Regions from separate parts of the Photobacterium toruni genome, predicted to be linked through region 3. Evidence: riboswitches for the same ligand, from Rfam matches in the RefSeq annotation. Region 3 holds a riboswitch; each other region holds the start of a gene.
The links. Region 3 has a riboswitch for thiamine pyrophosphate ahead of thiD (bifunctional hydroxymethylpyrimidine kinase/phosphomethylpyrimidine kinase). Riboswitches for the same ligand answer to the same signal wherever they lie in the genome.
Positions count from the first base shown of each region.

Region 1: linked by a shared signal. The riboswitch ahead of thiC (phosphomethylpyrimidine synthase ThiC) and the one ahead of thiD (bifunctional hydroxymethylpyrimidine kinase/phosphomethylpyrimidine kinase) in region 3 are both predicted to bind thiamine pyrophosphate.
Region 2: linked by a shared signal. The riboswitch ahead of thiB (thiamine ABC transporter substrate binding subunit) and the one ahead of thiD (bifunctional hydroxymethylpyrimidine kinase/phosphomethylpyrimidine kinase) in region 3 are both predicted to bind thiamine pyrophosphate.

Region 1 covers NZ_AP024854.1:2,914,406-2,919,346, forward strand. The annotation lists gene thiE (thiamine phosphate synthase) at 1-1,235, opposite strand, end outside; gene thiC (phosphomethylpyrimidine synthase ThiC) at 1,239-3,149, opposite strand; TPP riboswitch at 3,266-3,363, opposite strand; gene OC457_RS13700 (universal stress protein) at 3,488-3,910, opposite strand; gene crcB (fluoride efflux transporter CrcB) at 4,115-4,498, shown strand; one part of gene OC457_RS13710 (IS630 family transposase) at 4,565-4,941, opposite strand, start outside.
Region 2 covers NZ_AP024854.1:2,634,003-2,638,943, forward strand. The annotation lists gene leuC (3-isopropylmalate dehydratase large subunit) at 1-313, shown strand, start outside; gene leuD (3-isopropylmalate dehydratase small subunit) at 329-931, shown strand; gene OC457_RS12300 (DUF547 domain-containing protein) at 1,053-1,835, shown strand; TPP riboswitch at 1,864-1,980, shown strand; gene thiB (thiamine ABC transporter substrate binding subunit) at 2,092-3,084, shown strand; gene thiP (thiamine/thiamine pyrophosphate ABC transporter permease ThiP) at 3,097-4,704, shown strand; gene thiQ (thiamine ABC transporter ATP-binding protein) at 4,697-4,941, shown strand, end outside.
Region 3 covers NZ_AP024855.1:33,542-38,482, reverse strand. The annotation lists gene OC457_RS14335 (ATP-binding protein) at 47-1,183, opposite strand; TPP riboswitch at 1,732-1,832, shown strand; gene thiD (bifunctional hydroxymethylpyrimidine kinase/phosphomethylpyrimidine kinase) at 1,942-2,784, shown strand; gene OC457_RS14325 (ABC transporter ATP-binding protein) at 2,774-3,541, shown strand; partial or broken gene OC457_RS14320 (ABC transporter permease) at 3,612-4,340, shown strand; gene OC457_RS14315 (ABC transporter substrate-binding protein) at 4,468-4,941, shown strand, end outside.

The sequences.
Region 1 (4,941 bases), on a different replicon from region 3:
ATATTGTGCAGTTTAGTGATCGTAAATGCAGGATCGGCCGCTTGAGTAATCGCACTCACAACTGCCACCCCAGTAACCCCGGTGCGCCACACTTTTGCGGCCCGCTCAATGGTAATGCCACCAATCGCCACAGTGGGTACTCGATCACCAATCAATTTTTGATAAAGTGCTAATCGAGCCACACCTTGAGGCAATGACGGCATATCTTTGGTTGATGTCGCAAAAATATGCCCCAAAGCGATATAGCTGGGTTGATATTCAAGTGCGCGTAAAATTTCATAATAACCATGGGTAGAAATACCAAGTCGTAATCCCGCTTGTTGAATCGCAACTAAATTAGCGCTATCAAGATCGTCTTGGCCAAGGTGAACCCCATAAGCATGGTATTTGATTGCCAGCAGCCAATAATCATTAATAAATACGGGGGCTGAAACTGATTCTCCAGCAGTCACAGCACATTGAATCTGGTGTTCCAGATCAGAGGTTTGTGGATTTTTAATTCGTAATTGGGTGGTATTAACACCAAGATCTAAGACTCGTTTAATCCAATCACTGCTATCAACAACGGCATACAAACCAAGTTGCCTTGTCTCTAAAGCTGCAAAAGGAGCCAGCTCTTGACCATCAATTAACCATCCAAGTTGTTTGATTTGAGGATGATTTATCGTTAAAGCACGAGGAAAAACTTTAGCTTCTGTTGGCCAAACTGGTTCGCTTTGAGCATCCTGATTATGATCTTGATAACTATATTCGTGATAACTCCGCGCATAAGCACGTGCTAATACCAACGCATCGTCCAATGGATAATCAAGTGCAAGTGCTACCAACAACATTGCTCGTTGTGCTTCACTAGCGCCACTATGATGACAATACACAGCTCGAGCCTGCCCTTGATGATGCCAAATATCAACACAACCATCATTTACGGGAAACCCACAGACGACAAAACTAGGATTGGCCGCGACTTTTTGTTGCAACTCAGCCAATTCAGCAAAAGGGGCGAGCCACTGATCCCATATTTGATACGTTGGCGGGGTACACGCCTCATCTGCAGTAACAAAATTAAACGCTAATGAACACTCCTTAACGATGGTCTTGATATGTATTAAAGGCTCACTGCTATGAACGGTTACTGTCACCGTTTCGCCTAGTTGGTATAACTCAGCGGGTATTAATAGAGGTTCGATATGCATTAATAATGGTATTAGATGAGGGGGTAACGATAACGTGCTCATTGGTTAATCCTCTTTAGCAGGGTGATACAATTCACTGCCACGAGCGCGAAATTCAGCCGCTTTTTGTTCCATCTCGACACGAGGGTTATCACTCTGTCTAATACCTATTGGTGATAGCGTTTTCGCGTAATCTCGAACTTCTTGAGAGATTTTCATTGAGCAAAATTTAGGTCCACACATAGAACAAAAGTGGGCTACTTTGCCAGATTCTTGCGGTAAAGTTTGATCGTGATAATCTCGAGCAGTTTGTGGGTCAAGGCCTAGATTAAATTGATCTTCCCAGCGAAACTCAAACCGTGCTTTAGATAATGCATTATCACGAACTTGTGCCCCGGGGTGGCCTTTAGCTAAGTCTGCCGCATGCGCACACAACTTGTACGTGATCAAACCGACTTTTACATCATCTTTATTGGGTAATCCTAAATGCTCTTTGGGCGTGACATAACACAGCATTGCACAGCCATACCAACCAATCATGGCAGCACCAATACCAGAAGTAATATGATCATAACCGGGCGCAATATCTGTTGTAAGAGGTCCAAGCGTATAAAATGGCGCTTCATGACAATGTTTAAGTTGCTCATCCATATTGGCCTTAATCATATGCATTGGCACATGACCCGGACCTTCAATCATGACCTGAACATCATATTCCCACGCGATTTTTGTTAGCTCACCTAAAGTACGCAGCTCACTAAACTGCGCTTCATCGTTGGCATCAGCAATAGAGCCTGGTCGCAAACCGTCACCGAGAGAGAGCGTAATATCATATTGAGCACAAATCTCACAAATACTGCGGAAATTTTCATACAAAAAACTTTCTTGATGATGTGCTAAACACCACTTAGCCATGATTGAGCCGCCACGAGAAACAATCCCAGTCACCCGTCGAGCCGTCATTGGCACATAACGTAATAAAACTCCAGCATGAATAGTAAAGTAATCGACACCTTGTTCAGCTTGTTCTAATAACGTATCGCGAAAAACAGCCCAGTTTAGATTTTCCGCAACTCCATTTACTTTCTCCAATGCTTGATACATCGGTACCGTTCCAATCGGTACTGGGCTATTACGAATGATCCATTCCCGCGTTTCATGGATATTACGTCCCGTTGATAAATCCATTACCGTATCGCCGCCCCACCGAGTCGACCATACTAATTTCTCAACTTCTTCTTCAATGGATGAACTCACGGCTGAATTACCAATGTTGGCATTCACCTTTACTAAAAAATTACGCCCAATAATCATTGGTTCTACTTCTGGGTGATTGATATTTGTAGGAATAATCGCACGCCCAGCCGCAACCTCTTGCCGAACAAATTCAGGTGTGATCTTTAAAGGGAGATTAGCGCCAAAATTAACGCCGGAATGTTGTTGGTTTAGCATTTCATCATCATAATATCCTCGCCCCATGTTTTCGCGAATCGCAATATATTCCATTTCAGGCGTAACAATACCTTGGCGGGCGTAATGCAATTGAGTAACACTCTTACCGTTATTAGCACGTCGAGTTGGAGCGCGCTGATTAAAACGCAATGAATCCAAACTCTGATCATGCAAACGCTCATTAGCGTAATCAGAACTTAAATCAGATAATAATTCAGTGTCATTACGTTCAATGATCCACGCTTGGCGCACTGGGGGCAAACCACGATAAATATCTATAGAGTGCTCAGGATCGGTATAAAAACCAGAAGTATCATAAACACGAATCGGTTGGTTCGGTTCAAAAATGGGATTTTGTTTAGGACCACTAATAAGGCTATCAGCTAAAGCAATTTCTCGCATCGGTACTGCAATATCAGCACGACTACCAACAACATAGACTTTTCGTGAATTAGGATAGGGTTGAGCCGTTAATGACTCGATAAATTGTTTCGCTTCCAATCTCGCTTGCTTGCGATTCGACACAGCAATTTCCTTTAATGTTATAGGGAAAAGTGCTTATCAGATGGGCGTAAACAAGAGCTATGCATACAGTTATGCATCATCAAATACGTACAGTGATCCTCGATAAGAATATGCAGTAAAGATAACCTCTTGTTCCCTTCGCAGGTATTAGCCTGATCAGGTTCAACGGATCCCGCAATGCGGTCTCAGCCATATGGCACTCCGACAAGTAAGTGATTGAGTATAATAACTGAGGTTATGATCGCAATGGTTTCCCAATAAAGAATCAACACCTAGTGACAGATAGCAAAAAGCCGTGCAATTACACGGCTTTTTATTGCAGATAATCACAACACAGATTATTGCGAAATAAGTACATCACATTTAAGATTTTTCGCTAATGTCTCACTCACATCACCAAAAATATGAATACTGGATTTGTGATAACCAGTAATCACCAAATTGGCTTCAATTTTTTCAGCAAGCTCTTCTAAATGTTTCGCAATGTCGCCATTAGCAATATGTAACCCTGCCACAGGATAAGACGATACAGCAGCTAACTCTGATAATTGTGTCATTCGTTGTTTTGCTATAGCGTCATGCTCTTCTTGCAATTCAATTTCAACATCAATAAAACTAACATTTCCAACACCAGGCTCAACATAAGCAATGTGTAATTCAGCATGATTTTGCTCAGCAATAACTCCGGCCTTCACCATTAATTTATGAGCATATTTATCTTCAGGGTTAACAGCAAGCAAGATTGTTTGATATAGCGACATAGCTTATCTCCGTGAGCTAACGCTCAATAGTGAATTTCTTAGTTATGATTATGATGCTATAAATGTAGCTATACAACCAACTATGTACAGACATTTTAATATACGCTTAAATCAATGATTGCAGTTATCGAGAGTATTAACCAACTCAACAAGCGATTATTATGACGTTTTTTAATCATTACCTTTAACTGAAACGAGATACCAATGAGCCAATATTTATTACTAGGATTCATCGCAATCGGTGGTGCATTCGGCGCCTGCTCACGATACTTAATTTCTGAGCTTTGCGTTATTTTATTTGGCCGTGGCTTCCCATACGGAACATTAACCGTCAATATTATTGGCTCGCTAATTATGGGGCTATTAATGTCAGGGCTAAATCAAGGAATGATAGAAGCAGCACCATGGCGTCCAATGATAGGCCTAGGCTTTCTTGGTGCATTAACCACCTTCTCTACCTTTTCAATGGATAACATTGTAATGATGCAGCAAGGTGAGTTTATCAAAGCTGGGTTAAATATCGTACTTAACGTAACCGTCAGTTTGTTTGCTTGTTATATTGGCTACCAGCTAATGATGAAAAGCTAATAATCATTCAAACATATAACCGCCGCAAGGCGGTTTTTTTCATAAGAATAATACCAATCTGGAAAATTAACTGGTCAGGTTGATCCAATCTCTTGAACACATTCTAGTGATGCGTGAAGCCGATTCATTAAACTGATTCCATGCAAGGCAGACCTTATCGAGAATGTCGTTATAATCAGAAAAATTTTGATTAGCGAGATAGTGTTGTCGTAACCAACTCCAAACTTGTTCTATTGGGTTAAGTTCTGGGGAATATGGTGGAAGTTTGATGATGCTTAGATTATTAAACGGATTAGCAATATCGTCAGTATGCCAGCCTGCACCATCCATCACTACAATAGCATAACGACCTTTTTCTGTGGTTCGTGATATCTGAGCAAGGTGCTCAGTCATTATTTCTTTATTTACCCAAGGTACCACTAACGCCTCACCAACTCCTCTTG
Region 2 (4,941 bases), on a different replicon from region 3:
GGCTGCTAACGTTCAAGCTTTAGTCGTTCCCGGCTCAGAGCAAGTGAAAGCACAAGCAGAAAAAGAAGGGCTTGATAAGATCTTTATTGAAGCAGGCTTTGAATGGCGACTACCCGGCTGTTCAATGTGTCTGGCAATGAATAACGACCGCTTAGGTCCCGGTGAACGCTGCGCTTCTACCAGCAACCGTAACTTTGAAGGTCGTCAAGGGCGTGATGGTCGTACCCATTTAGTGAGCCCCGCGATGGCGGCAGCGGCAGCGTGTGCTGGTCACTTTATTGATATTCGCCAACTTGATCCCGTATCTGCGTAACAAAAGGATGTAAACATGACAGGTTTTACTCAACATACCGGATTGGTGGTGCCATTAAATACTGCCAATATTGATACCGATGCCATTATTCCAAAGCAGTTTTTACAAAAAGTGACGCGGACAGGTTTTGGGCAACATTTATTTCATGATTGGCGCTTTTTAGACGAAGACGGTCAACAGCTCAATCCCGACTTCATAATGAACGATCCCCGTTACCAAGGCGCGACCATTTTATTGGCTCGCGAAAATTTCGGCTGTGGATCATCGCGTGAACATGCACCATGGGCGTTAGCAGATTACGGTATTAAAGTAATGATAGCTCCTAGCTTTGCCGATATTTTTTATGGTAACGCTATCAATAACCAAATGATCCCTGTTCGTCTTAGCGATCAACAAGTTGATGAGTTATTTGAATTTGTAGAGACAATTGAAGGCGCTGAAATCTGTGTTGATCTTGCAGCAATGACAGTAACGGCTAACGGTAACCAATATCCATTTGAAATTGATGAATTTCGTCGTCACTGCCTGCTAAATGGATTAGATAACATTGGCTTAACACTACAATACCAAGCCAAAATTGCTGAATATGAAGCCAATATTCCGACTTACCTCGCTTAAATTAGCTAACCTCAATTCTAACGCCTGTTAATCTCAGGCGTTAGTATCGCCCTTCTCAGCTGTAATAAATCAGCTGTCATTACGGTCTCCTATTAATATCTCTTTTTATAACAGGTTCTGTATGCGTATTGCATTTAGCTTATTATTAATTTTCTTTTCTTGGTCTCTATTTGCCGCTCCCAAAGCGAATCTATTACCCTATTGGCAAGATCATGTTGTCAACAATCAACACGATATTGATCATCAGCAATGGCAACAATTATTAACTAAATATTTAGTGGTTAATCCGCAACAAACCCTATTTCGTTATAACGCTGTTACCCCTGCCGACAAACAGAAATTACAGTTTTATATCAATCACCTAGCTAAACTTGATCCACGCCAATATAATCGTGATGTTCAATTTTCTTATTGGGTTAACCTTTATAATGCGCTCACCGTTCAATTGATCATTAATAATTACCCACTCACTTCAATCACCAAACTGGGTGGTTTTTTCAGCTTTGGTCCTTGGGATCAACCTATCGTCACCATCAATAATAAAACTCTTAGCCTTAACGATATTGAACATCGCATATTGCGCCCTATTTGGCGTGATCCTCGTATCCATTATGCGGTTAATTGTGCCAGTTTAGGCTGCCCAGATTTACTGCCGCAAGTATTTGACAGCCAGCAACTTAATCACCAACTAGATGCGGCAGCTAGTCGTTTTATTAATAGTGATAAAGGGGTAAAAATCAGCTCAAAACAAACCACCCTATCATCTATTTATGACTGGTATGATAGCGACTTTGGCAACCAACAAGCATTACTGCAGCATATAAATCAGTATCTACTGCATAATAAAATCAATGCCAATAACATTCAGTTTGATTACAACTGGTTGTTAAATCAGAAGCTATAACTTAACGCTAGTTACAGGTACAATAGTCGCGTTCTCATTGGGGAGCCTTTTGGCTGAGATTGTTGTTATTATCGTGATTGATATAGCAGAACCCATTGAACCTGAACCAGGTAATGCTGGCGTAGGAATTGAGAAACGCACTGGTTTTTGCCATTGCAAATCTGCTATTACAGCTGATATTTATCCTCTCAACCCTGTGCCGCTCTCTCTTTTTATTTTGTTTGCAGGATGCTGACATCAGGAGCGCATAGTGAAAATCAGTTACACACTTTTACCGCTAATATCGATAGCGTTACTCTCAAATAACGTCTTGGCCGCCGATAACACCCTTAATGTTTATACCTACAGCTCGTTTTCATCCGAGTGGGGACCGGGGCCTATTATCAAAAAAGCCTTTGAAGCCCAATGCGATGGTTGCAAAGTTAACTTCGTCTCTTTAGAAGATGGTGTATCAATTCTTAATCGAGTGCGTTTAGAAGGCAGCCGTAGCCAAGCAGATATTCTATTGGGGCTTGATAACAACCTGATGACTGAAGCCAAACAAACGGGATTACTGGCTAAACAACATGTTGATCTAAGTAAATTAACCTTACCTAAAGGTTGGCATGACGATACCTTTATTCCCTATGATTACGGCTATTTTGCATTTGTTTATGACAGCACTAAATTACCCCACCCACCTACCAGTTTAAAAGCGCTGGTTAACGATCAAAATATCAGTGTCATCTACCAAGATCCTCGCACTTCAACCCCAGGACAAGGGCTGATGCTATGGATGAAATCGGTATATGGCGATAAGGCTGCCGCTGCATGGCAACAACTTGCTAAACATACGGTGACGGTTACTAAAGGCTGGTCTGAAGCTTACAGCATGTTCCTTGATGGTGAAGCCGACATGGTCTTGTCATACACCACCTCACCGGCCTATCACATTATAGAAGAGCACAAAAATCAGTATAAAGCGGCTAACTTCAAAGAAGGCCATTATATGCAAGTGGAAGTGGCCGCTAAAATGAAAAACAGCCCGCATCCTAAACTGGCTGATCAGTTTATGCAGTTTATTGTTAGTGACGCTTTTCAATCTCAAATCGCGACCCATAATTGGATGTACCCTGTCACTAAACAACCACTGCCAGCCGCTTTTAAGCAATTAGTTATTCCAGATAAAGCATTAGAATTTAGTGCTGATGAAGTAGCTCAAAAGCGTAAAGCATGGATTCGAGAATGGCAGCAAGCGCTGACCCAATAATGGCATACCGCGGTGAATAAACGTGTAACTCAACTTATGCCCGGACTATTGAGTGTCGGGCTTATTTTATTACTGGTGATCGCAGCAATCACCAGCCTAATACTTCATGCTGGTCAATGGCAACTGAGTAGTCTATGGCATGATCCTTACCTTCGTCATGTGACTCGATTTAGTTTTTACCAAGCCTTACTATCCACATTGCTGAGCATCGTACCTGCAATTGCGATAGCTTACGCGCTATCACGACGTGATTTTATTGGCAAACAGCTGTTATTACGTTTGTTTGCGATGACATTAGTGATGCCAGTGTTAGTGGCGGTATTTGGTCTATTAGCGATCTACGGCAAAAGCGGCATTATTAGTCATGGATTAAGCCTGTTAGGATTACCACGGCTAAACATTTATGGTTTAAGCGGCATTTTACTGGCGCATGTGTTTCTCAACTTACCATTAGCGGTGCGGTTTTTACTTCAAAGTCTAGAATCAATTCCCCATGAACAACATCAATTAGCTGCCCATTTAGGTATTCGTGGCTGGTATAAATTTAAGTTAGTGGCTTGGCCGCGGTTACGCCAACAACTGCCTCATGTCGCAGGGCTTATTTTCATGCTGTGCTTTACCAGTTTTGCGGTGATCATGTCGCTAGGGGGCGGACCTAAATCAACCACTATTGAACTGGCGATTTATCAAGCTATTCGCTATGACTTTGATCTCGCCACAGGGGCTATTTTGGCGTTATGGCAAATGATCCTTTGTGGTGGACTGGTATTACTGAGCCACCGTTTTGCGAAACCGTTAGCGACTTTTAGCGCCTCTATTAGTAATAATGTAGTCAACTATCAAGATAACTGGCGCGCAAAATGCTGGGATTGGAGCTGGATCATCGCAGCGATATTGCTAGTGATCCCGCCAATTATTGCAGTCTTTGTTGCTGGCTTAAACCGGCAACTGCCACAGTTATTACAGCAGTCGGCACTGTGGCATGCCGTCGCTAATTCGCTTCAGATTGCGGTTATGGCTTGTTGTTTAGCCTTTGTGTTTGGGGTGATGATATTACTGGCGAGTCGACAATTACGCTTAACTCAACAACGTTTTAGTGCCGATAGTATCGAAATGATCGGCACCATCATTTTAGTCACGCCAGGGCTGGTCTTAAGTACCGGAATATTCTTATTGCTGCGTCAATATACCGATGCCTATGGCGCTGCTTTTTGGGTTGTTGTGGGGGTTAATGCACTAATGGCATTGCCTTATGTCATCAAGACGTTAAGTCAGCCGATGCTACATATTGCTCAACAATACAATATATTATGTCGAAGTTTAGGTATGAGGGGTTGGTCACGTTTACGGCTTGTAGAATGGCGAGCACTGCGTAAACCTATTGCGCAATCATTGGCAATAAGCTTGGTACTCTCATTGGGTGATCTGGGCGCGATTGCTTTATTTGGCAGCCAAGATTTTCAAACTCTACCGCTGTATTTATTTCAATTAATGGGTAGCTATCGCATGGATGGTGCTGCTGTGGCTGCATTATTATTGTTATTACTCAGTTTAGGTTTATTCAGCGCCATTGAATATTGTTTCCAACCTCGCCGCACCAAAGGTAAACACCATGCTTAATGTCAACCAGCTCAGTTATACCTATCAGCCGCAACGCCAACATGAACGCCCAATGACGTTAAGCTTTAACTTTAGCCTTCAACAAGGAGATATTGCGGCATTAATTGGTCCAAGTGGTGCAGGAAAAAGTACTTTATTAGCGCTTATTGCGGGATTTTTACAGCCAAATAGTGGCGATATTACTATCCACCAGCAATCGATTATTACACTTGATCCTGCTCAACGACCATTATCGAT
Region 3 (4,941 bases):
GTTATGGGTGTCCTATGTTTTGATGTTTTCTTATCTGTTATGACATTTACAATTGAGATACTAAATCTTTTTTAAATACATCTTGGTGTAATTGACTATTATTAATTATTTCAACAATAGGATTTACCGCCTCTGTAGAAAAAGTTATTTTCTTACTACCTTTAATACTATCTACTGTTTCAAGCCAGATATATTCACTAAAGCCCTCACATAGAACAGACAAATCAGGCTCGTTAATTTTAAAGTTGGCATTACTTACCCAACCCAAATATGCGATCACTTGCTTTAGTTGTACATTATTAAATTTGTAATTAGTTTTACTTTTTACTGCAACTTCAATATTAGAAAGACTAACACGATCTTTATCATTAACAATCTCACCTACAATTTTGTATAATGGCTTACCTTCATTAGTCGTGATTTTTCCTATTTCACCAGCTGAAATTGCATTTAATATAATGTTAAACACACCATCATCATTTTTATCAATTTCCACATCGGTTTCCGATAAAATATTATCTTTTCCATTGAATCCATAAACTTTATTTTGCAGTGGATTCAAAATCAAAACTTCACGCGGGTTTATTTCAAACATTTCAGGCATCAGTTTTGACCATATTTCCATAAATTCCTTACTTTTTTCATTTGCCTTTAATTGAAGGAACCTATTGAAATCACTTGTTGATTTATTAGCCTGTTCATTTTTTCCTGACATACGGTAATAAATATTACCTTTGTATATTTTACTCTCTTTAGCATCTAATACAGGCACGATTACTTGATTGCTTTTTTCTATTAATATGTAGTAATAAGTACGAGTACTGATTTTAAACTTTTGAAGTTCAACCAATATTGTGGTTTTAACAATTTTTTCAATCGCTTGGCTCACATCATTTAAATCAATTTTATCTAAGATTTCAATAACACTAGAATCCAAACCATTATCTTCATAGATACCTAAAGCTTTATTCTCTTTGATACCAAGTAAAACTATTCCACCATCTGAATTTGCAAAAGAAATAATATCTTTTGCAAAATTCATTAAAAACATTTCATGCGGTTTTTTACTCTCCGATAGATTCATTGTAACTTTGTAATCAAGATGATTATTTTCGTTAGGAAAATCACCATTATCTTTGATGTTTTTTATTATTCTTTCTACTTTAGATTTCAAATACTTCATAATTTCTCAACCCAACATATTGTCATAACAACTTATTATATTAACAACTTGCCCGAATTTGTTCTTTGAACATGAGCCCGTATTTATCTCGCAATAATATAAAAATCTCTATAAATCAGATACATTTTTAGTTATTAATCCCGATAATAATCACAAAATCGGGCACTTGCGGAACATAAGACAGCCATAGCTTTACTTTAAAAAACTCAACGCGCGGCAAGTAGATTCCCTATCGCCCTCGCGGGCATTCACTGTAGGGAATGACGGCTGTTGTTTGGGTGTATGGGTTATCTGAAAGAATGAGCTTAGGAACATAGGACAGCCATATCTTTATTTTAAAAACTCAACGCGCGGCAAGTAGATTCCCTATCGCCCTCGCGGGCATTAAAACAATCGTGTCCCATTTCAGTCCCATTTGAAAAAATATCACAACGATTAAATATTCACCAAATTAATATGTCATTTATTAACAATCTCGCATAACATTTGTAAGTTGTTATTTCTTAATAAAATAGAGTGACAACCCAATTATTCTGGATTAGGATAATTGCCATTAGTCGGGGGGCGTTAAGCTGAGATCACTGTAATAGTGGGACCCGTTGAACCTGAACCAGTTAGCACTGGCGGAGGGAACTAACTATCAACGGATTACCAACGTTAATAGATGCAAGCTAAGTCATAACTGCACACATTTACCGCAGTTTACACTTCGATCCGCTTGATACTTGTTCCTGATGCTAGCGCGTAAGGAATGAAGTATGTCACACACCTTATCATCACATCACACAACGACGCCTATTGTATTGACCATTGCCGGATCAGACAGTGGCGGCGGCGCGGGTATTCAAGCTGATATTAAAGCTATTTCAGCAACAGGCAGTTATGCTTGCTCGGTTATTACGGCGATTACCGCCCAAAATACGCAAGGCGTTAGCGGCATACTAGCCATTCCTCTTGATATGGTTGAGCAACAGCTGGACGCCGTATTCAGCGATTTAAATATTCAAGCCGTCAAAATTGGCATGCTCGCCGACAGTGATATTATTCGACTGGTTGCTGCAAAAATTCGTCATTACAAACCACCATTTTTAGTCATTGATCCAGTAATGGTAGCCACCAGTGGTGATGTATTATTACAACAACACGCCATTACCACCCTCAAAACAGAATTACTGCCACTGGCTGATATTATTACCCCTAACTTGCCAGAAGCTGCAGCATTAACGGGGTTAGACATTCCACAATCACTGGTTGATATGCAATCGATGATCAGCGCATTACGAAATATTAATCCTCATGCCATATTACTCAAAGGTGGGCATTTAGAACAAAGTAGTGATAGCACTGATTTACTGATTCTCGCGACTGATGTTATTGAACTCACCACCCCTCGTATTAACACCAACAATACTCACGGTACAGGTTGTACCCTGTCTGCGGCTATCGCGTCTTATTTAGCCCAAGGAAATGATCTTACAACAGCAACAACCTTGGCTAAACGCTACATTACTGCTGCTATAACTGCCGCTGATGAACTCAATATCGGTCATGGTCACGGTCCTGTGAATCACTTTTTTGCAGGTCATCATCATGTGCGATGATCTGGAAATCACCATTACTAATGGCAGTTTACGCTATCACTCAAATATTGCTGATCATCAAAGCATCCCTGTAATTAAGGATCTGAATTTAACCATTGCTGCGAATAAATGGACTTGCCTAGTCGGTAAAAGTGGCTGTGGCAAAAGTACTTTAATTAAATTCTTAGCCGGATTACTCAATGAACGGACAGAATGGCAAGGGCAGCTAAATATTTCAGATAATCAGCCTTTAACGGGACGAGTCGCTTATATGGCGCAACAAGATCTGTTATTGCCTTGGTTAACGGTATTAGACAATGTTTGTATTAGCAGTAAGTTCGGTCATCACGATTCAATACCCAATTTAAAACAACGGGCAATGACATTATTAGAACAGGTTGGTTTAGCCGATAAACATCAACTACTACCACAACAATTATCGGGTGGTATGCGCCAGCGAGTCGCCCTTGCGAGAACACTGTTACAAGACCAACCGATTGTATTGATGGATGAACCTTTCTCCGCATTGGATGCCGTCACCCGTTATCGCTTGCAAGATCTATTTGTAAACTTACTCAAGCATAAAACCGTGGTGCTGATAACCCATGATCCTCAAGAAGCGATTCGATTAAGTGATCAACTGTATATTTTGCAAGGCGAGCCCGCTTTTGCAACGGCGTTATCGTTACCCGCATCATTACCACCGCGACGTTTTGACGCCGATTCAGCCAGCCACCAGCAACGTATTTTTGACATATTGGCACACGATCATGACTGATATTACCCATTTAATCGCTACCAAATCGCCGCGTCAACAACGACACCCACAGCGTGAACTTGCAACACCGTTACGATTACTGATCAGTATTAGCGTGCTACTTGGATTATGGCAACTCACCGTGATGGTGTTTCACTTACCGAGCTTTATTTTACCACCACCATTGGCTGTAGCGCAGCGGTTAGTCTCCCGCTATGACGTTCTGTTAAGTAATACTTGGGTGACCAGCCAAGAGATCATTCTAGGGCTAATTCTCGGTTTATCATTAGGGTTATTTTTTGCCTTACAAATGCTGCTCTTTAAGCCCGTTAAGCGATGGTTATTACCATTATTGATTGCCAGTCAAGCCATTCCTGTGTTTGCTATCGCTCCGGTATTAATGCTGTGGTTAGGCTATGGCATTGGTTCAAAAGTAGTAATGGCAGCGTTAATTATCTTTTTCCCTGTCACCACATGCTGCTATGACGGCTTACGTAATACCCCTACAGGTTACCTTGAATTATCAGCCACCATGGGCGCGACCAAATGGCAACAACTTAAATATATTCGCTTTCCTGCTGCTTTACCGGCACTAGCTTCTGGCATTCGAGTCGCGGTGGTTATTGCTCCGATTGGCGCAGTCGCTGGCGAATGGGTGGGCGCGAGCGAAGGCTTAGGTTATTTAATGCTGCAAGCTAATGCACGGATGATGATTGATGAAATGTTTGCAGCGCTATTTATTTTATCGTTGTTATCAATATCGCTGTATTTCGTTACCGATAAATTCTTAAAGCGCTTTATTCCATGGCAACTGTCTTAACAGACTGACGCTTTACCTAATACCTAATACCTAATACCTAATACCTAATACCTAATACCTAATTTTAGACTCACTCTTTAAAGGATTTACTGTGAAACGTATCTTGTTAATCACGACAACAATGCTAATGTTGTTTGGCTTCTCAGTCAGTGCCGATGCAACAACTGTTCCTCAAAAACTGACTAAAATAAGCCTAATGCTTGATTGGTTTGTTAACCCAAATCATGGCCCAATTATTATTGCCCATGAACGCGGGTATTTTAAACAGCATGGAATCGAGGTTGATATTCAGCAACCTGCCGATCCATCTTTACCACCGAAATTAGTCGCCGCCAATAAAATCGATCTTGCCGTTTCTTATCAACCCAATTTAACCATTGATGTCGCTGCTGGTTTACCTTTAATTAAAACCGCCACTCTAATTGCGACACCGCTTAATACATTGATGGTATTAAAGAAAAGTGGTATCTCTGATTTATCTCAATTAAAAGGTAAAACCATTGGTATTTCAGTTGCAGGTAACGAAGATGCAACCATTGGCACCATGCTGGCTGATCACGATGTGAAATTAAGTGATGTCAATATCGTCAATGTCGGCTGG